Regions from separate parts of the Tritonibacter sp. AK171 genome, predicted to be linked through region 2. Evidence: riboswitches for the same ligand, from Rfam matches in the RefSeq annotation. Region 2 holds a riboswitch; the other holds the start of a gene.
What was found. A riboswitch is a leader RNA that binds a small molecule or an ion and turns the genes downstream of it on or off. The one in region 2 is predicted to bind thiamine pyrophosphate.
Positions count from the first base shown of each region.

Region 1: linked by a shared signal. The riboswitch ahead of thiB (thiamine ABC transporter substrate binding subunit) and the one ahead of thiC (phosphomethylpyrimidine synthase ThiC) in region 2 are both predicted to bind thiamine pyrophosphate.

Region 1 is NZ_CP126134.1:2,843,523-2,848,312, forward strand. Features, by position in the region: gene QNI81_RS13320 (methyl-accepting chemotaxis protein) at 1-1,148, opposite strand, end outside; gene aroC (chorismate synthase) at 1,556-2,659, opposite strand; TPP riboswitch at 2,977-3,083, shown strand; gene thiB (thiamine ABC transporter substrate binding subunit) at 3,134-4,111, shown strand; gene QNI81_RS13335 (thiamine/thiamine pyrophosphate ABC transporter permease ThiP) at 4,087-4,790, shown strand, end outside.
Region 2 is NZ_CP126134.1:771,282-776,071, forward strand. Features, by position in the region: gene QNI81_RS03635 (5-oxoprolinase subunit C family protein) at 1-315, shown strand, start outside; gene QNI81_RS03640 (LamB/YcsF family protein) at 343-1,116, shown strand; gene thiC (phosphomethylpyrimidine synthase ThiC) at 1,283-3,097, opposite strand; TPP riboswitch at 3,218-3,338, opposite strand; gene bioB (biotin synthase BioB) at 3,555-4,532, shown strand; gene QNI81_RS03655 (DUF2478 domain-containing protein) at 4,609-4,790, shown strand, end outside.

The DNA.
Region 1 (4,790 bases), 1.1 Mb from region 2:
CTGTTATTCAGCTCTTCCAGCGCCGCTGCAGATTCTTCCAGCGTTGCGGCCTGACGCTCTACGCGGCGCGACAGATCAGAAGATACCATTTCCACTTCGCTTGCAGAACCGCTGAGGTTTTCGGCCACGGTTGCGATTTCTCCCATCGCCGCAGCAAGGTTTTCTGCAACCGCATCGAAATCTTTGCGCAGCCCCTCATATTCTTCGGGAAAGCCGGAATTTTCGCCAATGCGATGAGACAAGTCGCGGCTGGCCAAACTGCCGAGCCCTTCCTGAAGCCGCGCAACCGCCGCGTCCTGTCGCATGCGTTGCTCTTTGGCGCGGTGCTCATCTTCCACAGCATTTGAGAGTTTTTGGCGGAACTGCTCAACACTGCGCGACACCCCACCAATCCCGTCGGGCCGATTGGTGAAGGGAACGACCGTGTCGTAATCTTCATCCCGGATCGCGGTCACCGCCACCTCGAGCGATTGGATCGGACGCAACATGTACCGAAGCGCGATCACTGTTAGTCCCATCGCCACCAGAAGACCGAGGACAGCAATCACGCCCCCCTCGACCAACATCTCGTTGATCGCAACTGTCAGCGCTTCCTTTGCCACACCGACATAGAAGATACCAAGCGGCTCACCGGCCTCGCTGAGGACCGGTACATAAATGGTGAAATAGTCTTTCCCCAGGATGGTGGCTTGCCCGCGAAAGACCTCGCCCTTCATCATCGACGCATAAACCGGGTTAGCTTTGCCGAGGACGGTCCCCACTGCCCGCGCACCATCATCTTTGATGATATTTGTGGTGCGGCGTACGAAATCTTGCTCTGCATCGTCCCAGACAAAGATCGTAGCCGTTTCCCCGGAAATTGAGCCGACCCTGTCGATCATGTCATGGTTCTCAAACGCGACGATTGATTGCGCCGTCAGACCAGACACCTCGCCGTTGGCATCGGTGGTCACCTCGAAATCCTGATAATGTGCCATCTCATTCACAAGGATTTTGATGGACATCGCCTGCCGCGTCTCTGCCGCGTCGACAAGTGCGGTTTTGGATTGATTAAACAGGACAAAAAACAACGCTGCGGCCAATCCGCACAGCAACAAGGTAACACCGAAACCGATCTGAAAACCTAGTCTGTTGAACGCATGTTTCATAAGACACCTCCACAGTGGAATACCTCGTCTCTAAACATCCGCACCTAAACAGAGCGTTATCAAACTCCCGGACTATTCCACAAAACTGGACTCACTTTTAACGGTGTTTTGCGCGCCGACGGTTTTGAAAAACCGAAATATACAAGGCCGTGCGCATCATGTTAGCCAAGCCGGTTAGCAGATAAGTAAGCGTGTTCTATAGTTTAATCAGCGCAAAACGCCTGGGAGACGGTGCCCATTCATCCAGGCCACCTCCCGCGAGCACAATAACAAAGAGAGCAACACAAAATACTGCCTTGGCAGAACAAAAGCTGACGCGTTTGCACCGTCATTTACCACCACAGTCACAGACTAGGCAGCTGCAGCGCACCATGCAGCAATCTATGATTCTGTCAACGGCGACCAATTCAGCCGATATGGCCCTGATTTTCACCAATCTGTCCACGGTGCAGCAATAGGTGATCAAGGATCACGCAAGCCATCATCGCTTCGGCGACAGGTACCGCGCGGATACCTACACAGGGATCGTGTCGACCTTTGGTAATGACTTCGGTTGTTGTGCCATCCTTGCGGATCGACTGGCGCGGCGTGAGAATGGACGAGGTCGGCTTCACAGCGAAACGCACCACCACATCCTGACCGGTAGAAATACCACCCAGAATGCCGCCTGCGTGGTTCGACGAATAAACCGGCGCGCCGTCATTGCCCATGAAGATCTCATCGGCATTCTCAGACCCTTTCAACTGGGCCGCATGCATCCCTTCGCCAATCTCGACGCCTTTGACCGCGTTAATCGACATCATGGCGGCAGCAAGATCGGTGTCGAGCTTGCCATATATCGGCGCGCCGATACCGGCAGGTACACCGCGCGCAACCACTTCGACCACAGCACCAACCGAATCATGCTGTTTGCGCAAGGCTTGCAGATAGTCTTCCCAAGGTTGAACAGCCGCCGCATCGGGAATCCAGAAGTCATTCTGATCAATCGCCGCCCAGTCAAAGCGCGTACGGTCAATCTCCATCTCACCCATCCGGGTCATATAACCTTTGATCTCAAGCCCCGGCACCAACGCTTTGATCGCCTCGCGGGCAACACCGCCCGCAGCCACTCGCGCCGCAGTTTCGCGTGCAGAAGACCGCCCGCCACCACGATAGTCACGATTGCCATATTTCTGGAAGTAGGTGATGTCCGCATGCCCCGGGCGGAAAGTTTGCGCAATCTCGCCATAGTCCTTTGAGCGCTGGTCGGTGTTCTCGATCATCAACTGGATCGGTGTCCCGGTGGATTTGCCCTCAAACACGCCCGACAGGATTTTCACGGCATCCGGCTCATTGCGCTGCGTGGTATTCTTGTTTTGACCGGGACGACGTTTATCCAGCCAGTGCTGCAACATCTCTGGTGAGATGGGCACATTGGGCGGGCAACCATCCACAATCGCTCCCAAAGCGGGCCCATGGCTTTCACCCCAAGTGGTGACACGAAAAAGGTGGCCGAAAGAATTCATGGACATGCGCGCGGGTCTCCTTTGGTTTGTTCCTTTAGCGGCAAAGCCCGCCGGGGAAAAGAGATCCGCGCATTACTCCCACACAAAGGACAGAAAAATCCCCCTTCTTCGTCTGCAAAACAGTAAGCCCGTGAACACAACACGGATGGCAGAGTGCATTCAAAGGGGGGCGCTGCCCCCTCGGCCCCGTGGGCCTCACCCCCGGGATACTTCAGGTTAGAAGAACGGGGGACTTAGGCCTTCTTCTAACTCAAAATATCTCGGAGCGCGAGGCAGCGCCTCGCATGCGCCACCTTGCCAAGCCATGCAACCACACCTAGTGTCACCCCACCTCGGGGTGCGCGTAAATATTGCGCTGAGATGCCGATCTGGCGAACCCGCTGAACCTGAACCGGATTATACCGGCGGAGGGAAGGTTTGGGACGATTTGGAGCAATAGCGCTCAGTCTCCTCCTTACCAACGCCGCATTGGAGGACAACATGAAATCCCTCATCCTTGCGAGCGCCACATTGGTTGCCACCGCTGCCTCGGCAGACACACCTCAGTTGGTGGTCTACACATACGACAGCTTTGTTTCGGAATGGGGGCCCGGCCCCGCTGTAGAAGCCGCGTTTGAGGCCACCTGTGACTGTGATCTTAAGTTCGTTGGGGCAGGTGATGGCGCAGCCTTACTTGCGCGGATCAAATTGGAAGGCGAACGTTCAGATGCCGATATCGTGTTGGGGCTCGACACCAATCTGACCGCAGCAGCCAAAGAAACGGGTCTCTTTGCACCGATGTCTGTCACAGCGGAATATGCGCTGCCGATCGAGTGGAACGATACGCATTTTGCTCCTTACGACTGGGGTTATTTTGCCTTTGTCCACGGCGCGGATGCCGATGTGCCGTCGAACTTCAAAGCCCTGGGTGAGAGCGACGTGAAAATCGTCATTCAGGACCCGCGTTCTTCAACACCGGGGCTGGGCCTGCTGATGTGGGTTAAGGCCGCCTATGCAGATGAGGCCCCCGCAATCTGGGAAAGCCTCAGTGACAACATCGTCACCGTGACCAAAGGATGGTCGGAGGCCTATGGTCTCTTTCTCGAAGGCGAGGCCGACATGGTGCTCTCTTACACCACCTCGCCTGCCTACCATCTGATTGCCGAAAACGACGACAGCAAAGCGGCGGCGCTTTTTGACGAAGGACACTACATGCAGGTCGAAGTTGCGGGCAAACTTGCCGCAAGCGACCAGCCAGAGCTGGCGGATCAGTTCCTGCAGTTCATGGTATCTGATGCTTTCCAATCGGTTATCCCGACCACAAACTGGATGTATCCGGCGGTAAGTCCCTCCGAAGGTCTGCCTCAGGGGTTTGAAACCCTCGTCAGCCCGGAAAAATCTCTGCTGCTGCCCGAAAAGGAAGCCGCATCTATACGCGCCGAGGCGCTGGACGAATGGCGCGCAGCGCTCAGCCAGTAACCTTGCCTGTGGTCGCGATCTGGCCCGGAACCTGCGCCGCCCTTGGGGTGGCGCTTCTGGTTTTGGGCACTCTTGTTGCGGTGGCATTGAGGGCAGATGACCTTAGTGGTTTTGCAGCCGCCGATTGGGCGGCATTGCGTTTCACGCTGGTGCAGGCCAGCCTGTCGGCGCTCTTGAGCGTGGCGCTGGCAATCCCGGTGGCAAAAGCGCTAGCACGGCGGCGGTTTTTCGGGCGGCGTGTATTGATCACCCTATTGGGTGCGCCATTTATCCTGCCCGTCATTGTTGCAATTCTCGGGCTACTCTCTGTGTTTGGCCGCTCGGGCTGGCTGAGCGATCTACTTGGGCTTGCGGGTCTGCCGCCTGTGCAGATCTATGGGCTGCATGGGGTGGTGATCGCGCATGTGTTCTTTAATCTTCCCTTGGCGACCCGACTGATTCTGCAGGGCTGGCAAGAAATCCCAGCAGAACGGTTTCGCCTTGCTGCACAACTGAATGCAGGCCCTCGCGCCATGTGGCAACTGACCGAAGCCCCAATGCTGCGGCAAGTCGTGCCGGGAACGGCTGCGGTGATCTTTGCCATCTGCTTGTCGAGCTTCGCGGTTGCGCTGACCCTGGGTGGTGGTCCCAAAGCCACCACGATCGAATTGGCGATTTATCAGGCCTTTCACTTTGATTT
Region 2 (4,790 bases):
CAGGTCACGGGCGATGGCACGCCTTATGTTTTGATGAGCGAATGCCAGACCACCGGCGGCTATCCCCGCATCGGCTCGGTGCTGCCCTGCGATATGCCGCGTGTGGCGCAGGCGCAGGCGGGGGCTGAGTTCCGGTTCACGCTGGTTTCACTGGACGAGGCCATAGAGCTGGAGCGCCGCGCCTTGGCGGATCTGGAGCGACTGCCGTCACGCCTTGCGCCGCTGTTGCGCGACCCGGCCAGCATGCGCGATCTTTTGTCCTATCAACTCGTGGGCGGTGTCACCGCTGGCCGTGAGCTGGATGAGGGACTGTAAACCAAAGACCGAGGAGGGCCATGCCCCATGACATCTACCGTTGATCTGAATGCCGACATGGGCGAGAGCTTTGGCCCTTGGGTGATGGGGCGCGATGCTGAGGTGTTGGACGTCGTGACCTCGGCCAATGTGGCCTGCGGTGTGCATGCGGGCGATTGGGATGTGATGGCGCGCACCATGGCCGATGCGGTGGCGCGCGGCGTTGGCATTGGCGCGCATCCGGGCTTTCCCGATCTGCAGGGATTTGGCCGCCGCAAGCTGCACCTGCCGCATGAGAGCCTGGCCAATCTGGTGCAATATCAGGTGGGGGCGGCGCAAGCGATGGCAGAGGCCGCCGGGGGCAAGGTGCGTCACCTGAAACTGCACGGGGCCATGGCCAATATGGCTGCAGCCGATCATGACATGGCGCGCGCCTGTTATGAGGCTGCCCTGCGGGTGGCACCGGAGATCATCATCATGGTGATGGCGGGCACGCAGCAACAGGCCGCAGCCGAGACCTTGGGCTGCAATGTCGCTTGCGAGATCTTTGCCGACCGCGCCTATAACGCCGATGCAACCCTTGTGGATCGCGCGCTGCCGGGGGCGGTGATCCACGATGCGGATCGCGCCGGGCAGCGGATCACCCAGATGGTGAAAGAGGGTGCGATTCTGGCCGAGGACGGAAGCCGTATTCCGGCGCGCATCGACACCATTTGCCTGCACGGCGACACGCCCGAAGCGCTGGACATCGCGCGCGCGGTGCGTCGCCAGCTTGAGGCGGCGGGCGTCACCTTGCAGCAGTTCGATGGCAAGCCGCTCTGATCAGGCGCTGATCTGGGCCTGATTTGGGCAGGCTGCGGCGGGGAGGCTCCCGCCCGTCGGTCATGCCCCACCTTTTCAAGGTGGGACCCGACCTCCCGTTGGGCCGGGCGCTGCCCGCGCGCCTAAAGAGGCGCACAGGCAGCGCAACAGGTGGCTACGGCAGCGCTCAGGCCTCTTCTGGCGTGGTTTCTTTCAGTGGCACATAGAGTTCACCGCCTTCGCGGAATTTCGCCGCCATCGCCTCAAATCCCTCTTTCTGAGCCTCGGCGCGGATGTCGTGGCTGATCCGCATAGAGCAGAATTTCGGCCCGCACATGGAGCAGAAATGTGCCACCTTATGGGCCTCTTTGGGCAGGGTCTCATCGTGGAAGCTCTGTGCCGTTTCCGGGTCGAGAGACAGGTTGAACTGATCTTCCCAGCGGAATTCAAACCGCGCGCGGCTCAGCGCATCATCGCGCCGCTGCGCGCCGGGCAGACCCTTGGCCAGATCAGCGGCATGGGCGGCGATTTTATAGGTGATCACCCCGGTTTTGACGTCATCGCGGTCCGGCAGGCCCAGATGTTCCTTCGGCGTCACGTAGCAGAGCATCGCGCAACCAAACCAGCCGATCATCGCCGCACCAATGCCGGAGGTGATATGATCGTACCCCGGCGCAATATCCGTGGTGAGCGGGCCCAGCGTGTAAAACGGCGCCTCGTGGCAGCACTCCAGCTGCTTGTCCATGTTCTCCTTGATCTTGTGCATGGCCACATGGCCCGGCCCTTCGATCATCACCTGACAGTCCTTGGTCCAGGCGATCTTGGTCAGCTCGCCCAGCGTTTCCAGCTCGGCAAATTGCGCGGCGTCATTGGCATCGGCAATCGAACCCGGACGCAAGCCATCGCCCAATGAAAACGACACATCATAGCGGCGGCAAATGTCGCAGATTTCCTCGAAGTGCTCATAAAGGAAGCTCTCCTTGTGATGATGCAGGCACCACTTCGCCATGATCGACCCACCGCGCGACACGATCCCGGTGACGCGTTCCACGGTCATCGGCACCATATGCAGCCGCACGCCCGCATGGATGGTGAAATAGTCGACGCCTTGTTCCGCCTGCTCGATCAGCGTGTCGCGGAATACCTCCCAAGTCAGGTCCTCGGCGATACCGTTCACCTTCTCCAGCGCCTGATAGATCGGCACGGTGCCGATCGGCACCGGGCTGTTACGGATGATCCATTCCCGGGTGTTATGGATGTTGCGCCCAGTGGACAGATCCATCACCGTATCCGCGCCCCAGCGGATCGCCCAGACCAGTTTGTCCACCTCTTCCTCCATTGAGGAGGTCACCGCCGAGGTGCCCATATTGGCGTTGATCTTCACCTTGAAATTGCGACCGATGATCATCGGCTCCAGCTCCGGGTGGTTGATATTGGCGGGGATGATGGCGCGCCCTGCGGCGATTTCGGCGCGCACGAACTCCGGCGTCACATAGTCGGGGATATTTGCGCCAAAATCCTCCCCATCGCGCGCGCCATGACAGGGGGACAGCTCCCTGAGCTGGTTTTCGCGGATCGCCACGAACTCCATCTCGGGCGTAATGATGCCAGCGCGCGCATAGGCCAGCTGGGTCGGTGCTGCATCCCCGGTCCCGCGCAAAGGGGCCGGTTTCACAGGAAATTCCGGCACCAGCCGGTCACCTGCGACAAAGCCATTGTCTGCAGCGGTCACATTCCGGCCAGTGTAGGCCTCAACATCGCCGCGCGCCTTGATCCACGCCGCGCGCAACGGGGCCAATCCGTCGCGAATGTCGGTCAACACATCGGGATCGGTATAGGGCCCGGAGCTGTCATAGACCGGCAGCGGCGCTTCGCCCGCGGTGGGGTGGGTGGCAATTTCGCGCATCGGCACGCGGATGCCTTCATGCATCTCGCCTGCCACATAGATCTTACGAGAGGCGGGCAATGCGCCTGTGGTGATCTTTGGGTTGGGGACGTTCATCTTGGTGCTCCTCGAGTCCATTCTCAAAAACACCAATTGAGCCGGGCCTCAGGAAAACGGGGCAGGATGTTCAGATCCTGCCGTATCAGATCAGCGCGAACGCACCCTGAACGGGGGCGGTGCGCGGCTGTCCTAGCTTCCTACGCCAGTATCAACTGGGTCAGGTTCTAAGGGTCGCGTCACCGGGATTTCTCCCTGTCTGCCTCTCAGTCCCCTCGGCGGGACTCCCCTGCGTGCCTTAGGGGTAGGGGAGGGGGGTGTGGTGCGTCAAGCGGATTTTCCATCGCCCTTTCAATGGGTCCCTTTTCGCGTCTTCCGGGCGCTCAGGGGCGCGAGACGCCTTCAAAGCGACTAAAGATCAAGGATTTAAGCCCTTGCGACTCATTTTATATATTATCTATAAAATGAGAGATCGCCTTTGGCGTGTCCCCTGCCATCTGCCCAGCGAGGTTTTTCCATGCTCGATACGCCCCTTATCCGCACCGACTGGACCCGGCAGGAGGCAGAGGAGATCTATGCCCAACCCTTCATGGATCTGCTGTTTCAGGCCCAGAGCCTGCACCGCCAGATGTTTGATCCCAACGCGGTGCAAAAATCGCGCCTCCTGTCGATCAAGACCGGCGGCTGCGCCGAGGATTGCGCCTATTGTTCGCAATCGGCACGTAATGGCGCGCAGCTCCCGGCGTCCAAACTGATCGAGGTGCAGCGTGTCATCGCCGAGGCCAAGAAGGCCCGCGACGCTGGTGCCACGCGCTACTGCATGGGCGCGGCATGGCGTAGCCCCAAGACGCGCGACATGGCCCAGCTGGAAGCGATGATCGAAGGCGTCAAGGCGCTGGGGATGGAGACCTGCATGACGCTGGGTATGCTGGAGCAGGATCAGGTGCTGCGCCTGCGGGATGCGGGGCTGGATTACTACAATCACAACATCGACACCTCAGAGCGCTACTACCCGGAGGTCATCACCACCCGCAGCTTTGCGGATCGGTTAGAAACCCTGGCGCGGGTGCGCGAGGCCGGGATCAACGTCTGCTCTGGCGGCATCCTTGGCGTGGGCGAAGAGCGCGGCGACCGCATCGACATGCTGCTGAGCCTCGCGACGCTGCCGGAACATCCGCAATCGGTGCCGATCAACATGCTGATTCCGATGGCAGATACGCCACTGGCCGACACGCCTCCGCTCGATCCGATCGAATTCGTCCGTACCATCGCGCTGGCCCGCATCCTGATGCCGCGCGCGCATGTGCGGCTCTCGGCCGGGCGCACCGAAATGAGCGATGAACTGCAGGCGATGTGCATTTTTGCCGGGGCCAATTCCATCTTTATGGGCGACACGCTCCTGACGGCGGACAATCCTGAAGAGGACGCGGACGAGGCGCTGTTCGAACGGCTTGGCCTCAGCGCCATGGCCGCAGGAACGCACGGTACGCGCTAATCTGCGACAACAGTGCTCTGGCGGCGGCATATCTTTCACGCTAGGCTCGCGCGGAAGATATGCAAAGGACGACCCCATGCAGCTTGCCTATGTGATGACCACCGAACGCGGCGCCACGGATCGCCTGCTGACCGCTCTGGCAGAGCGGCTCGCCGCACAGGGTATCCGCACCGCAGGCATCGTGCAGACCAATACCGAATGCTATGACAACAAGCTCTGCGATATGGACGTGCGCGTGTTGCCCGATGGCGAAACCAT